Methylomonas sp. 11b: one gene and its partners. The protein of the gene in region 2 interacts with the protein of the main gene of each other region in a pairwise test. Links are inferred from orthologs where the notes say so. Each region holds a gene or a part of one and is shown on either strand. Other genes may lie near its edges.

Region 1 (4,316 bases), 4.3 Mb from region 2 along the record:
CTTTTAATGAATCTATTCATCAACTGGCTCCAATCAATAAATCCTGACGCAAATTATACCAAGACCTGCGTTTTGCACAGTTAGGTCGCAATATTAGCAATTTTTCACCCAATACCGACCATTCGACGAGATAAAACGATGTATTAATCATTGAAATTGGAAAGCCGCTCCAACCGGCAGTCCATTGGCCGTAGTAGTGCAGTGATAATGCCAATTTGCTCGCCGAATACCGGACATTCGGCTGGGTCACAGGATGCCTTAACTAATTAAATTGGATGGTGCCCCTACGGTCGGGTTGTGGCCGAACTCAGCCCATCCCCTCAGCAAACAGAAATGCAGCGCCCTTAGACGCCAGGTCAGTACCTGACCAGCACCGTTACGTTAGACAGCAAGCGCCGCAGGCGGATCAGGAGTTCATCGCTCGGACGTACGCGCCAGTCGTCACCCAATTGCAGGGTGGCTTTGTCGGTGGCAGTGCGATACTCGATTTGGATCGGACATTGGCCGCCGCAGAATGGCGTTAGTGTGGTCTGTAGGCTTGCCAGCCAACCCGGCGGCAGGTCGCCATTGGCCAGGTCTATCGTCAATGTAATTCCGCGGGCATATAACTCGCGCGCTTCTTCCATGCTGTAGAGCTTCTCGGCAGTCATCCTCAGACTGTTGGTAAAGTCGTCCATTGCCAATGAGCCTTCGGCAATCAGGATTGTGTCTTTGCTGAGCAGGTTGCGATATTTGTCGTAAATATTGCTGAAGGCCGCCACTTCCAGCCGGCCGGTACGGTCGTCCAGCGTTGCAAAACCCATCATCTTGCCCTGCTTGGTTTGCCGGGTACGCATTTCCACGATCAAGCCGGCAACACGCGCTTCCATTTTGCCTCTGGAGCGGCCGGCATCGACTTCCAGACTGGCGAGCGAACCGTGGGTAATATGCTTCAATTCCGGCAGATATTCGGCGATAGGATGACCTGTTAGAAACAGACCCAAAGTTTGCTTTTCCGCTTCCAGCTTTTCTTTTTCGGTCCAAGGCTCGACCACGGTGGAATAAGCTTCCGCTTCACCGTCGCTCACTTCCACTTGCACCGCCAGACCGAATAGATCGTTTTGACCGGCCAGCGCCATTTTTCCGTGTTGTTCGGCAACTCGCAGCGCTGTGGTCAATTCGGCGAGATGCGCCGCGCGATTTGGATCGATAGTATCCAGCGCTCCGGCTCTGATCAATGCTTCCAGAACCCGGCGATTGACCTTGCGTAAATCGACACGCTTGCACAGATCGTACAAACCCGCAAACGCTCCGTTGGCGGCCCGCTCTTTTAACAGATCTTCAATTGCATTTTCGCCGACACCCTTGATCGCACCGATACCGTAAACAATCTGCCCCTGGTCGTTTACCGTAAAACGAAAGTCGGAAACATTAATGTCCGGCGGGCAGATCTCCAGCTTCATTTCCCGGCATTCGTCGATCAACACCACCACTTTATCGGTGTTATCCATATCCGAGGACATTACCGCCGCCATGAACGCGGCCGGAAAATGTGCCTTCAACCAGGCGGTTTGATAAGCAACCAAAGCGTAGGCCGCCGAATGCGACTTGTTGAAACCGTAGCCGGCGAATTTCTCCATCAGGTCGAAAACGTATGTCGCGATGGCTGCGTCTATCTGGTTTGCCACCGCGCCCGACATGAATTTTTCCCGCTCTTTTGCCATTTCCTCCGGCTTTTTCTTACCCATCGCCCGCCGCAACATATCGGCGCCGCCCAAGGTGTAACTGGCCAATTCCCGAGCAATCTGCATCACCTGCTCCTGATACAGAATAACGCCATTGGTAGGTTTTAGAATCGGCTCCAGCAAGGGATGAGCGTATTCGGCCTTGGCACCGTGTTTGACATTGATATAGTCGTCGACCATGCCCGATTCCAACGGTCCGGGACGGAATAAAGCCACCAGCGCGATGATGTCGTCAAAGCAATCCGGTTTCAGTTTTTTGATCAGCTCCTTCATACCGCGCGACTCCAGCTGAAACACGGCCGTGGTCTGGGCGTTCTTTAATAATTCGTAACTAGGCAGGTCGTCGCGCGGAATCTGGGAAATATCGACCGGCTCTTCGCCACGTTGCGCGCGCTGGCGATTGATGGTTTGCAGCGCCCAATCGATAATCGTCAGCGTGCGCAAACCCAGGAAGTCGAATTTGACCAAGCCAACCGCTTCGACATCGTCCTTATCGAACTGCGTCACCAGGTTGCCGCCGCCCTGTTCACAATACAAGGGGCTGAAATCGGTTAGCTTGGTCGGCGAAATCACCACGCCACCGGCATGTTTACCGGCGTTACGGGAAATCCCTTCCAGCGAACGCGCCATATCGATCAGCGACTTGACCTCTTCCTCGGTATCGTACAATGCCTTCAATTCGGCACTGTCTTGCAGGGCTTTGTCCAGGGTCATGCCGATTTCAAATGGGATCAGTTTTGCCAACCTATCCACGAAGCCGTAGGCATGCCCCATCACCCGCCCCACGTCGCGAATCACCGCCTTGGCCGCCATCGAGCCGTAGGTGATAATCTGTGACACGTGATCGCGGCCATAATGGCGAGCTACATAGTCGATCACCTCGTCTCGGCGCTCCATGCAAAAGTCGATATCAAAATCCGGCATCGATACCCGTTCCGGATTCAAAAACCGCTCAAACAGCAAATCGAATTCGATCGGATCCAGATCGGTAATCTTCAATGCGTACGCCACCAAGGAACCGGCACCGGAGCCCCGCCCCGGCCCCACCGGTATCGCATTGTTCTTGGCCCACTGAATAAAGTCGGCGACAATCATGAAATAGCCGGGAAAACCCATTTGGGTGATCACGTTCAGCTCGACTTCCAAGCGTTCGTCATAGACTTTGCGGTTCTCCGCGAAGCTGGCCTTGCCTATCGGCGGATACTGGATCAAGCGTTCTTCCAGGCCTTGCCGAGAGGCTTGTTTAAAATACTCGTCCAGAGTCATGCCTTCGGGGACCGGAAAATCGGGCAAATAGTTTTCGCCAAGCGTCAGCTCGACATTGCAGCGTTTGGCAATTTCCACGCTATTGGCTAAGGCCTCCGGAATGTCGGCGAACAATTCCGCCATTTCCTCGGCAGTGCGTAAATATTGTTGAGCGGTATAGTTTTTCGGCCGGCGGCTATCGTCCAGCACCCGCCCCTGATGAATGCAAACCCGCACTTCATGGGCGTCGAAATCATTTTTGCTGATAAATCGCACATCGTTGGTGGCAACCACCGGCAAATCTAACTCGGAAGCCAAATCCGCCGCTAATTTGATGTAACGCTCCTCGTCCGCTTTACCGAGCCGCTGCAATTCCAGGTAAAAACTGTCTTCGAACAAATCCCGCCAATATTCGGCACAACGTTTGGCTTGCTCGGCATTCTCCGCCAACAAGGCCTGACCGACATCGCCGTCCATCGCTCCCGATAACACGATCAAACCCTCATGATTCTCGGCAATCCAGTCTTTCTGCAACATTGGAATCCCTTGATGCTGCCCTTCCTGGTAGCCTCGGGAAATCAGCTCGGTCAGTGTAACGTAGCCTTTTTTATTGCGCGCCAACATGGTCAAACGAAACGGCGAGGCCGGTTCGTCGGGGTTGAAAATCAGCACATCGGCGCCGATCAAGGGTTTGATGCCGGCACCTTGCGCTGCTTTATAGAATTTAACCAGCGAGAACAAATTGCTCTGTTCGGTAATCGCAGCAGCCGGCATTTGATACTCAGCCAGTTTCTTCACCAACGGCTTAATTCTGACGATACCGTCAACTAGCGAGAACTCGGTATGAATACGAAGATGAACGAAACTCGGCGTCATGGCTGTTTAAACAAGATACTTTTTAACAGGGGCAAACGATTTTCGATGCTGCGGGGTGATCCCAAGCTGCGCTAATGCCGCCAAATGCTGCTGGGTAGGATAGCCTTTGTGGATAGCAAAAGAATAGCCGGGATACAGCCTATCCAGCGTCTGCATTTCCTCATCGCGGGCGACTTTGGCTAATATCGAAGCGGCGGAAATTTCCTCGACCAATAAATCGCCTTGCACGATAGCTTCGCCAGGTATATCCAATATTGGCAAACGATTGCCGTCCACCTTGACCCAATCCGGGCGATAGTTCAATTGCGACACAGCTCTTTGCATCGCTACCATTGTGGCTTGCAGAATGTTGATATCGTCGATTTCACTGGCTTCGGCGCGGGCAACGGCCCAGCATAAGGCGTTGGCCTTGATCTGTTCGGCCAGCAACTTGCGTTTCTTTTCGGTGAGCTTTTTAGAGTCGGTCAATCC
Region 2 (3,137 bases):
TATTTCCCGGTGCCGACATTGGGTTGGAGTTACAAATTAGACGCTGCGCAAACCCTCGGTTTGGCCATGTACGGCAATGGCGGCATGAACACTGATTACAAACCACTGGTCAACGGTAATGGCTTGTTTACCGGGGCTAACGGTACCTTCGGCGCCGGTCGTACAGGCATCGACATGGCGCAGGCCTTTATCGTCGGCACCTACGCGCATTCGTTTGCCAAAGGCCGATATGCGCTGGGGATTTCGCCGATTTTTGCAGCGCAGACTTTCAAGGCCAGAGGCCTGAATACATTCGGTCAATTTGGTTTTTCCAGTGAACCGGATCATTTATCGGATCAGGGGCGCGATTATTCTTTCGGCGCCGGTTTTCGGATAGGCGGTTTGGCTGAGTTGCTGCCAGGGCTGCGGCTGGGTGCGTCTTACAAAAGCCGCATTTATATGTCCAAGTTTGAACGCTATTCGGGCTTATTTGCCCAGGGCGGTGGTTTTGATATTCCGGACAGCTTTAATGTCGGTTTGTCCTGGGATGTTACCAAGGCGCTGACCACCAACTTTGATGTCGAGCATATCCGCTACAGCGAGATTAAATCGGTCGGCAATACCTTCCAGGGCAATTTGCTGGGGTATGCCGACGGTCGCGGTTTTGGCTGGAACGACATGACGATTTATAAAGCCGGGGTGCAGTGGCAGCAAAGCCCGGATTGGATTTGGCGCGGCGGCCTAAGTTATGGGCAACAACCCATCGAAGGTTCCGAGGTGCTGTTCAATATTCTGGCGCCTGGGGTGCAGGAATGGCACTTGACCGGCGGCTTAAGTCACGCGCTTAGCAAACAAGACGAACTCAGTTTTGCGTTCATGTATTCGCCGCAGAAAACCATCACCGGCCCAAATCCATTGAGTCCGGGACAATCAATCGATTTGTCGATGAGCCAGTTTTCCTTGCAATTCGGCCGGTCGCGGCGCTTTTAATCTATTCAACACGCTCCTAACTTCAAGCGCCGCTATGGCGCTTCTTTTTTAACTGACTTTTAAAAATTTTGCCGATGACTTTCCCAGCTGCCAACCGGATCGCCAACTTACAGCCATCCGACATCCGTTTGATGACCCGCGAATGCGAACGCGTTGGCGGAATTAACCTGGGGCAGGGGCTGGGCGATTTGCCGGCCCCGGCATTGGTGCGCGACGGTGCAATCAAGGCCATTCAAGACGGCCTAAATACCTATACGCCTTCCGAAGGCGTGCCGCCATTACGGCAGGCGATTACCGCCAAACTGAAGCGCGACAATGGTCTGGAAGTCGATGCGGATACCCAAATCGTGATTAGCGGTGGTACGACGGGTGCATTCGCAGCCACCTTAACGGCGCTATTGAACCCGGGCGATGGCATTTTGCTGATGGAGCCTTACTACGGCTACCATCTGAATACGATTTTGCTCAACGGCCTGGAACCGCAATTTTTAACCTTGACGCCACCGACTTTCGCCCTCGACGAAGCTGAGTTGCGTGCCGCTTTAAAACCCAATACCCGAGCAATTGTGGTCTGCACGCCCAGCAACCCCAGCGGTAAGTTATTCAGTGTCGCCGAGTTGGCAATCATCGAGAGAGTGGCTGAACAGCATAATCTGTTGGTGATTTCCGATGAAATCTACGAATACATCACCTATGACGGCGTGCCACATATTTCCCCGGCCAGCGTCGGCAATCTGGCCAAGCGTACCGTCAGCATCATGGGCTTTTCCAAAACTTTTAGCATTACCGGATGGCGCCTGGGCTATGCGGTCTCCGAACCGGCATTGGCGCAGGCGATAAATTTGGTTAACGATTTACTCTACGTCTGCGCGCCGTCGCCTTTGCAATACGGCGCAGCGGCGGGCTTGCAGGCGCCGCCGGACTATTTTCAGCAGCTGCGAGCACAGTATCAACGCAAGCGCGACATCATTTGCGCCGGCCTGCAGGCTGCTGGGTTGACGCCGCTGGTGCCGCAAGGTGCTTACTACGTATTGGCCGACATCGCCCATTTCGGTTATCCCACAGCCAAGGCCGCAGCATTAGCTATTTTGGAACAGACGGGTGTTGCCAGCATCCCGGGCAGTTCCTTTTATCAAAGCGCCGCTGGCGAAGGTTTGATTCGCTTTTGCTTTGCTAAGGATGACGCTACCTTGCAGGAAGCGGTCAGGCGATTGAGTAACTTCCACCCTTGATAAATTTGCTAAAGGCTTTCAACCAAAATATTGCCTGTCTTTTGCTTCCGGTAAGTTGTTTAAACAACAGGCTGTCAACAATTGCTGTGCGTGAGGCAGCAGTGTGTCTGTGGCGGATAATCTAAATACTAGGCCAAACAAAGGCTTGAGAGCTGGCACATAAATTGAGTTACTAAAGGGATTAAGCATTCAGAAAACACCATGTCCAAACCTACCGTTTCCCGACTTGCCAGCACCCGTATCCCCACGGCGTATGGCGACTTTCAACTCTGCTATTACAGCAACACCCTGGATAACAAAGAGCATCTGGCCTTTGTGATGGGCAACGTCACCGACGCCGAAAACGTCTTGGTGCGTATCCATTCGGAATGTTTTACCGGCGACGTGCTGGGTTCCAGACGCTGCGACTGCGGCGAACAACTGGATCGCTCGCTGCAATTGATCGCCAGCCAAGGCGCCGGCGTTTTAGTCTACCTACGCCAGGAAGGGCGCGGCATCGGCTTATTGCAAAAAATGCGCGCCTACAATCTGCAAGACCAGGGTTACGACACGGTGGACGCCAATCTGCTATTAGGGCATGGCGCCGACGAAAGAGACTATTCCTTGGCGGCCCGCATTCTCGAAGAGCTCGGTGTCCATTCGATACGCCTGATGACCAACAATCCCGCAAAGATTCATGCCTTGGAAAGCGAAGGTATTCTGGTGAATGCCCGTTTTCCTTTGGAAGCCACAGTCAATGCGGACAACGAAGGCTATTTGCTGACCAAAGCTCGGCGCATGGATCATCTATTGCAGGTCAAACCTGCCGCTGCTAGGGTAAGCGTGAGAACCGCGCATGATTGTGAACCAGCAGATTGAGCGCTGGCTGACCGCCCAAACCGCGTTTTCCGAAACAGCCGAACGGCCTTTTGTTACGCTGAGTTACGCACAAAGCTG
Region 3 (3,191 bases), 4.4 Mb from region 2 along the record:
CCCATAGGGTTAGTTCTATGGATCCGCGTAACGTCCCCAACTACCTGCTGAACGTCGATAAGCCGCTGGTGGTGCCGGTTGGTAAAAAAATTCGCTTCCTGTTTACTGCAGCGGACGTGATTCACTCCTGGTGGGTTCCGGATCTGGGCTGGAAAAAAGACGCCAACCCCGGTTTTGTGAACGAAGCTTGGACCTCAGTCGATAAACCCGGCACTTACCGTGGTCAATGTACCGAGTTGTGCGGCCGCGACCACGGTTTCATGCCGGTGGTGGTGATTGCGATGGAGCAAGATCAATACGATGCCTGGGTTAAAGCGACTTTGGATAAGCAAAATCAGAAGCCTGACTTGAGCGACCAAACCCGCAATACGCTGATGGCAAAAGGTGAGTCTGTTTATCTGAAAAACTGCGTGGCTTGCCACCAGATCGACGGTAACGGTATCTCCGGTTGGTTCCCTGCGTTGCGAGGCAGCGCGAAAGTCACCGGCAATATGGATCAGCTGATTGGTTTTATTCAGGCAGGTACGAGCAAAATGCCGGCCTTCAAAAAATTGCCGGATGACGAATTGGCCGAGCTGATTACTTACATCAGAAACGCGCCGGCATTGGGTAACAACGTGGGTGATGAGATTCAGCCTAATAAAATCACACCCAAATGGGACGATGATGAGTAATTCACTGATTTTCGCAATGAACTCATTTTCTAATTTTTGCTGAGGTATAAAGTATGACTGCTGTCGTAGCTGAACATGATGATCATCACGATCACCACGATCACGGCCCCGAAAAGGGCGTTTTACGGTGGATATTTACCACCAACCACAAAGATATAGGCACCTTGTATCTGGTATTCGGTCTGATAATGTTTTTTGTCGGTGGTGCCATGGCATTGGTCATTCGCTCCGAGTTATTCGAGCCTGGCCTGCAATTTGTCGATCCTAACTTCTTCAACTCGATGACCACCATGCATGCCCTGGTGATGGTATTCGGCGCGGTAATGCCGGCGTTCGTCGGCTTGGCCAACTGGATGATTCCGATGATGATCGGCGCGCCGGATATGGCCTTGCCGCGGATGAACAACATGAGCTTCTGGATGTTGGTAGCAGGTGTCTTACTGTTGGCCAGCACTTTGTTCATGGAAGGTGGTGCACCATCCGGCGGTTGGACTTTTTATCCGCCCTTGGTTTTTCAAAACGGTAAATCGTTTCCTTTCGCTATTTTCTCTGTGCATTTACTGGGTATCTCTTCGATCATGGGTGCGATCAACGTGATCGCTACCATTTTCAACATGCGGGCGCCCGGCATGACCTTGATGAAAATGCCTTTGTTCGTTTGGACTTGGCTGATCACAGCGTTTTTGTTGATCGCTATCATGCCGGTATTTGCCGGTGCGGTAACCATGTTGCTGACCGACAAATTCTTCGATACCAGCTTCTTCGATGCGGCTGGCGGCGGCGATCCGGTGTTGTATCAGCACATTTTCTGGTTCTTCGGTCACCCTGAAGTGTATGTCATGATTCTGCCGACTTTCGGTGTGGCATCCACCATCATTCCGGTGTTTGCCCGTAAACCGCTGTTTGGTTATGCCTCTATGGTTTACGCGACCGGTGCGATTGCGTTCTTGTCTTTTATCGTTTGGGCTCACCACATGTTTACCGTGGGTATGCCTGTTGCCGGTGAGTTGTACTTTATGTATGCCACCATGCTGATCGCGATTCCGACCGGCGTAAAAGTGTTCAACTGGACCGCCACCATGTGGAAAGGCTCGATGACCTTCGAAACGCCTATGCTGTTCTCGATAGCGTTTGTAGTGCTGTTTACCATGGGTGGTTTCACCGGTTTGATGATGTCGGTAGCGCCGGTGGATTTCCAATACCACGACACCTATTTCATCGTCGCTCACTTCCATTACACCTTGGTGCCGGCTTCTATTTTCATCCTGATGGCTGCCGGTTATTTCTGGTTGCCTAAATGGACTGGCAATATGTACAACGAGAAAATCGGCAGATTACATTTTTGGTTGTCAGCTGTGTCGGTGAACATATTGTTCTTCCCGCAACATTTCTTGGGTCTAGCCGGCATGCCGCGTCGTATCCCCGATTACGCGATTCAATTTGCTGATTGGAATATGGTGTCCAGTATTGGCGCGTTTATCTACGGTTTTAGCCAATTGTTGTTCGTGTACATCGTCATTGATACCATCCGTGGTGGAACCGGCGAAAAAGTCAGTGACGAGGTTTGGGAAGATGCCAGCAAACACAGTCTGGAGTGGACAGTGCCTTCGCCTGCACCTTATCACACCTTCAGCACGCCGCCGGCGAGAATCCCTACCGAGCATTTTTAAAGCTTGAAATGAGTGACTGAAATAAGCCATGTCGTTTGACATGGCTTATTGGGTAATGAAATGGATACAAAAAAGAAAAACATTTTGACGGCTTTGGTTTTGTTTGCTGTGGCCTTCACGATATACGTATTTGCGGTCATTAAGGCAATCTCGCAATGAGCGAGGATCTTGGGCAAAAAAATACCAAGTTGGTCCGTAAATTGGCGCTTGTCGCAATTGCCATGTTTGGTTTTGGTTATGCTTTGGTGCCGCTTTACGATGTGCTTTGCGATTTGACCGGCTTGAACGGTAAAGTTGAAGGTCAAGCCGTTCAAGAAACGGCGTATGAGGTGGATAAAAGTAGGGAGGTGACAGTAGAGTTTCTCACATCCTTAAACGAGTCCACTCCCATGTTGTTCCGCTCCGAAGTGAAAAGCATGAAAGTACATCCGGGTGAGTACTACACGGTTAATTTTTATGCGAAAAACACGAGTAATCAGCCGATGATTGCGCAAGCCATACCCAGTATTACGCCGGGCCTGGCCGCAGAATTTTTTAAAAAGACCCAGTGCTTTTGCTTTACCGAACAAACCTTTGCTGCGAACGAAGAAAAAACCATGCCGGTCCGTTTCGTTGTAGAACCGACGTTACCCGAACGCTATAAGACCGTCACGCTTGCATACACTTTTTTTGATAACACTAACATCAGTAAAAAATAGAGGGGAAGGATATGTCTACACACGATAGTTATTACATACCGCATAAAGCCGTGTGGCCGGTTTTAGCTACCGGCGGCTTGATGATGACGCTGGCCGGGTTTGCTAATCATTTGAACGGTTCGTCGATAGGTTCCGGGATGATGCTGACG

Evidence for each region.
Region 1: the proteins of METH11B_RS0104005 (region 2) and dnaE interact in binary tests that used the Escherichia coli proteins (3 or more experiments, as listed by UniProt). The link is inferred for Methylomonas sp. 11b from one-to-one orthologs.
Region 3: the proteins of METH11B_RS0104005 (region 2) and ctaD interact in binary tests that used the Escherichia coli proteins (3 or more experiments, as listed by UniProt). The link is inferred for Methylomonas sp. 11b from one-to-one orthologs.

Annotation. Positions count from the first base shown.
Region 1 is NZ_KI911557.1:5,078,734-5,083,049, reverse strand. Bases 157-4,169 are described here. They hold dnaE (DNA polymerase III subunit alpha), read right to left. Parts: upstream 3,846-4,169; coding sequence 357-3,845; downstream 157-356. Other genes in these bases: rnhB (ribonuclease HII), read right to left, coding at 3,852-4,169. Also shown: more of rnhB, read right to left, coding at 4,170-4,316. UniProt on the Escherichia coli protein: DNA polymerase III is a complex, multichain enzyme responsible for most of the replicative synthesis in bacteria. This DNA polymerase also exhibits 3' to 5' exonuclease activity. The alpha chain is the DNA polymerase catalytic subunit.
Region 2 is NZ_KI911557.1:826,741-829,877, reverse strand. Bases 289-3,122 are described here. They hold METH11B_RS0104005 (pyridoxal phosphate-dependent aminotransferase), read left to right. Parts: upstream 289-1,043; coding sequence 1,044-2,201; downstream 2,202-3,122. Other genes in these bases: METH11B_RS0103995 (RibD family protein), read left to right, coding at 3,037-3,122; ribA (GTP cyclohydrolase II), read left to right, coding at 2,403-3,059; METH11B_RS0104010 (OmpP1/FadL family transporter), read left to right, coding at 289-969. Outside these bases: more of METH11B_RS0104010, read left to right, coding at 1-288; more of METH11B_RS0103995, read left to right, coding at 3,123-3,137. UniProt on the Escherichia coli protein: Shows aminotransferase activity with methionine and histidine as substrates, and to a lesser extent also with phenylalanine.
Region 3 is NZ_KI911557.1:5,231,003-5,234,193, forward strand. Bases 148-3,035 are described here. They hold ctaD (cytochrome c oxidase subunit I), read left to right. Parts: upstream 148-727; coding sequence 728-2,344; downstream 2,345-3,035. Other genes in these bases: coxB (cytochrome c oxidase subunit II), read left to right, coding at 148-674; METH11B_RS0125055 (cytochrome c oxidase assembly protein), read left to right, coding at 2,500-3,035. Also shown: more of coxB, read left to right, coding at 1-147; more of METH11B_RS0125055, read left to right, coding at 3,036-3,042; METH11B_RS0125060 (cytochrome c oxidase subunit 3), read left to right, coding at 3,054-3,191. UniProt on the Escherichia coli protein: Cytochrome bo(3) ubiquinol oxidase is the terminal enzyme in the aerobic respiratory chain of E.coli that predominates when cells are grown at high aeration.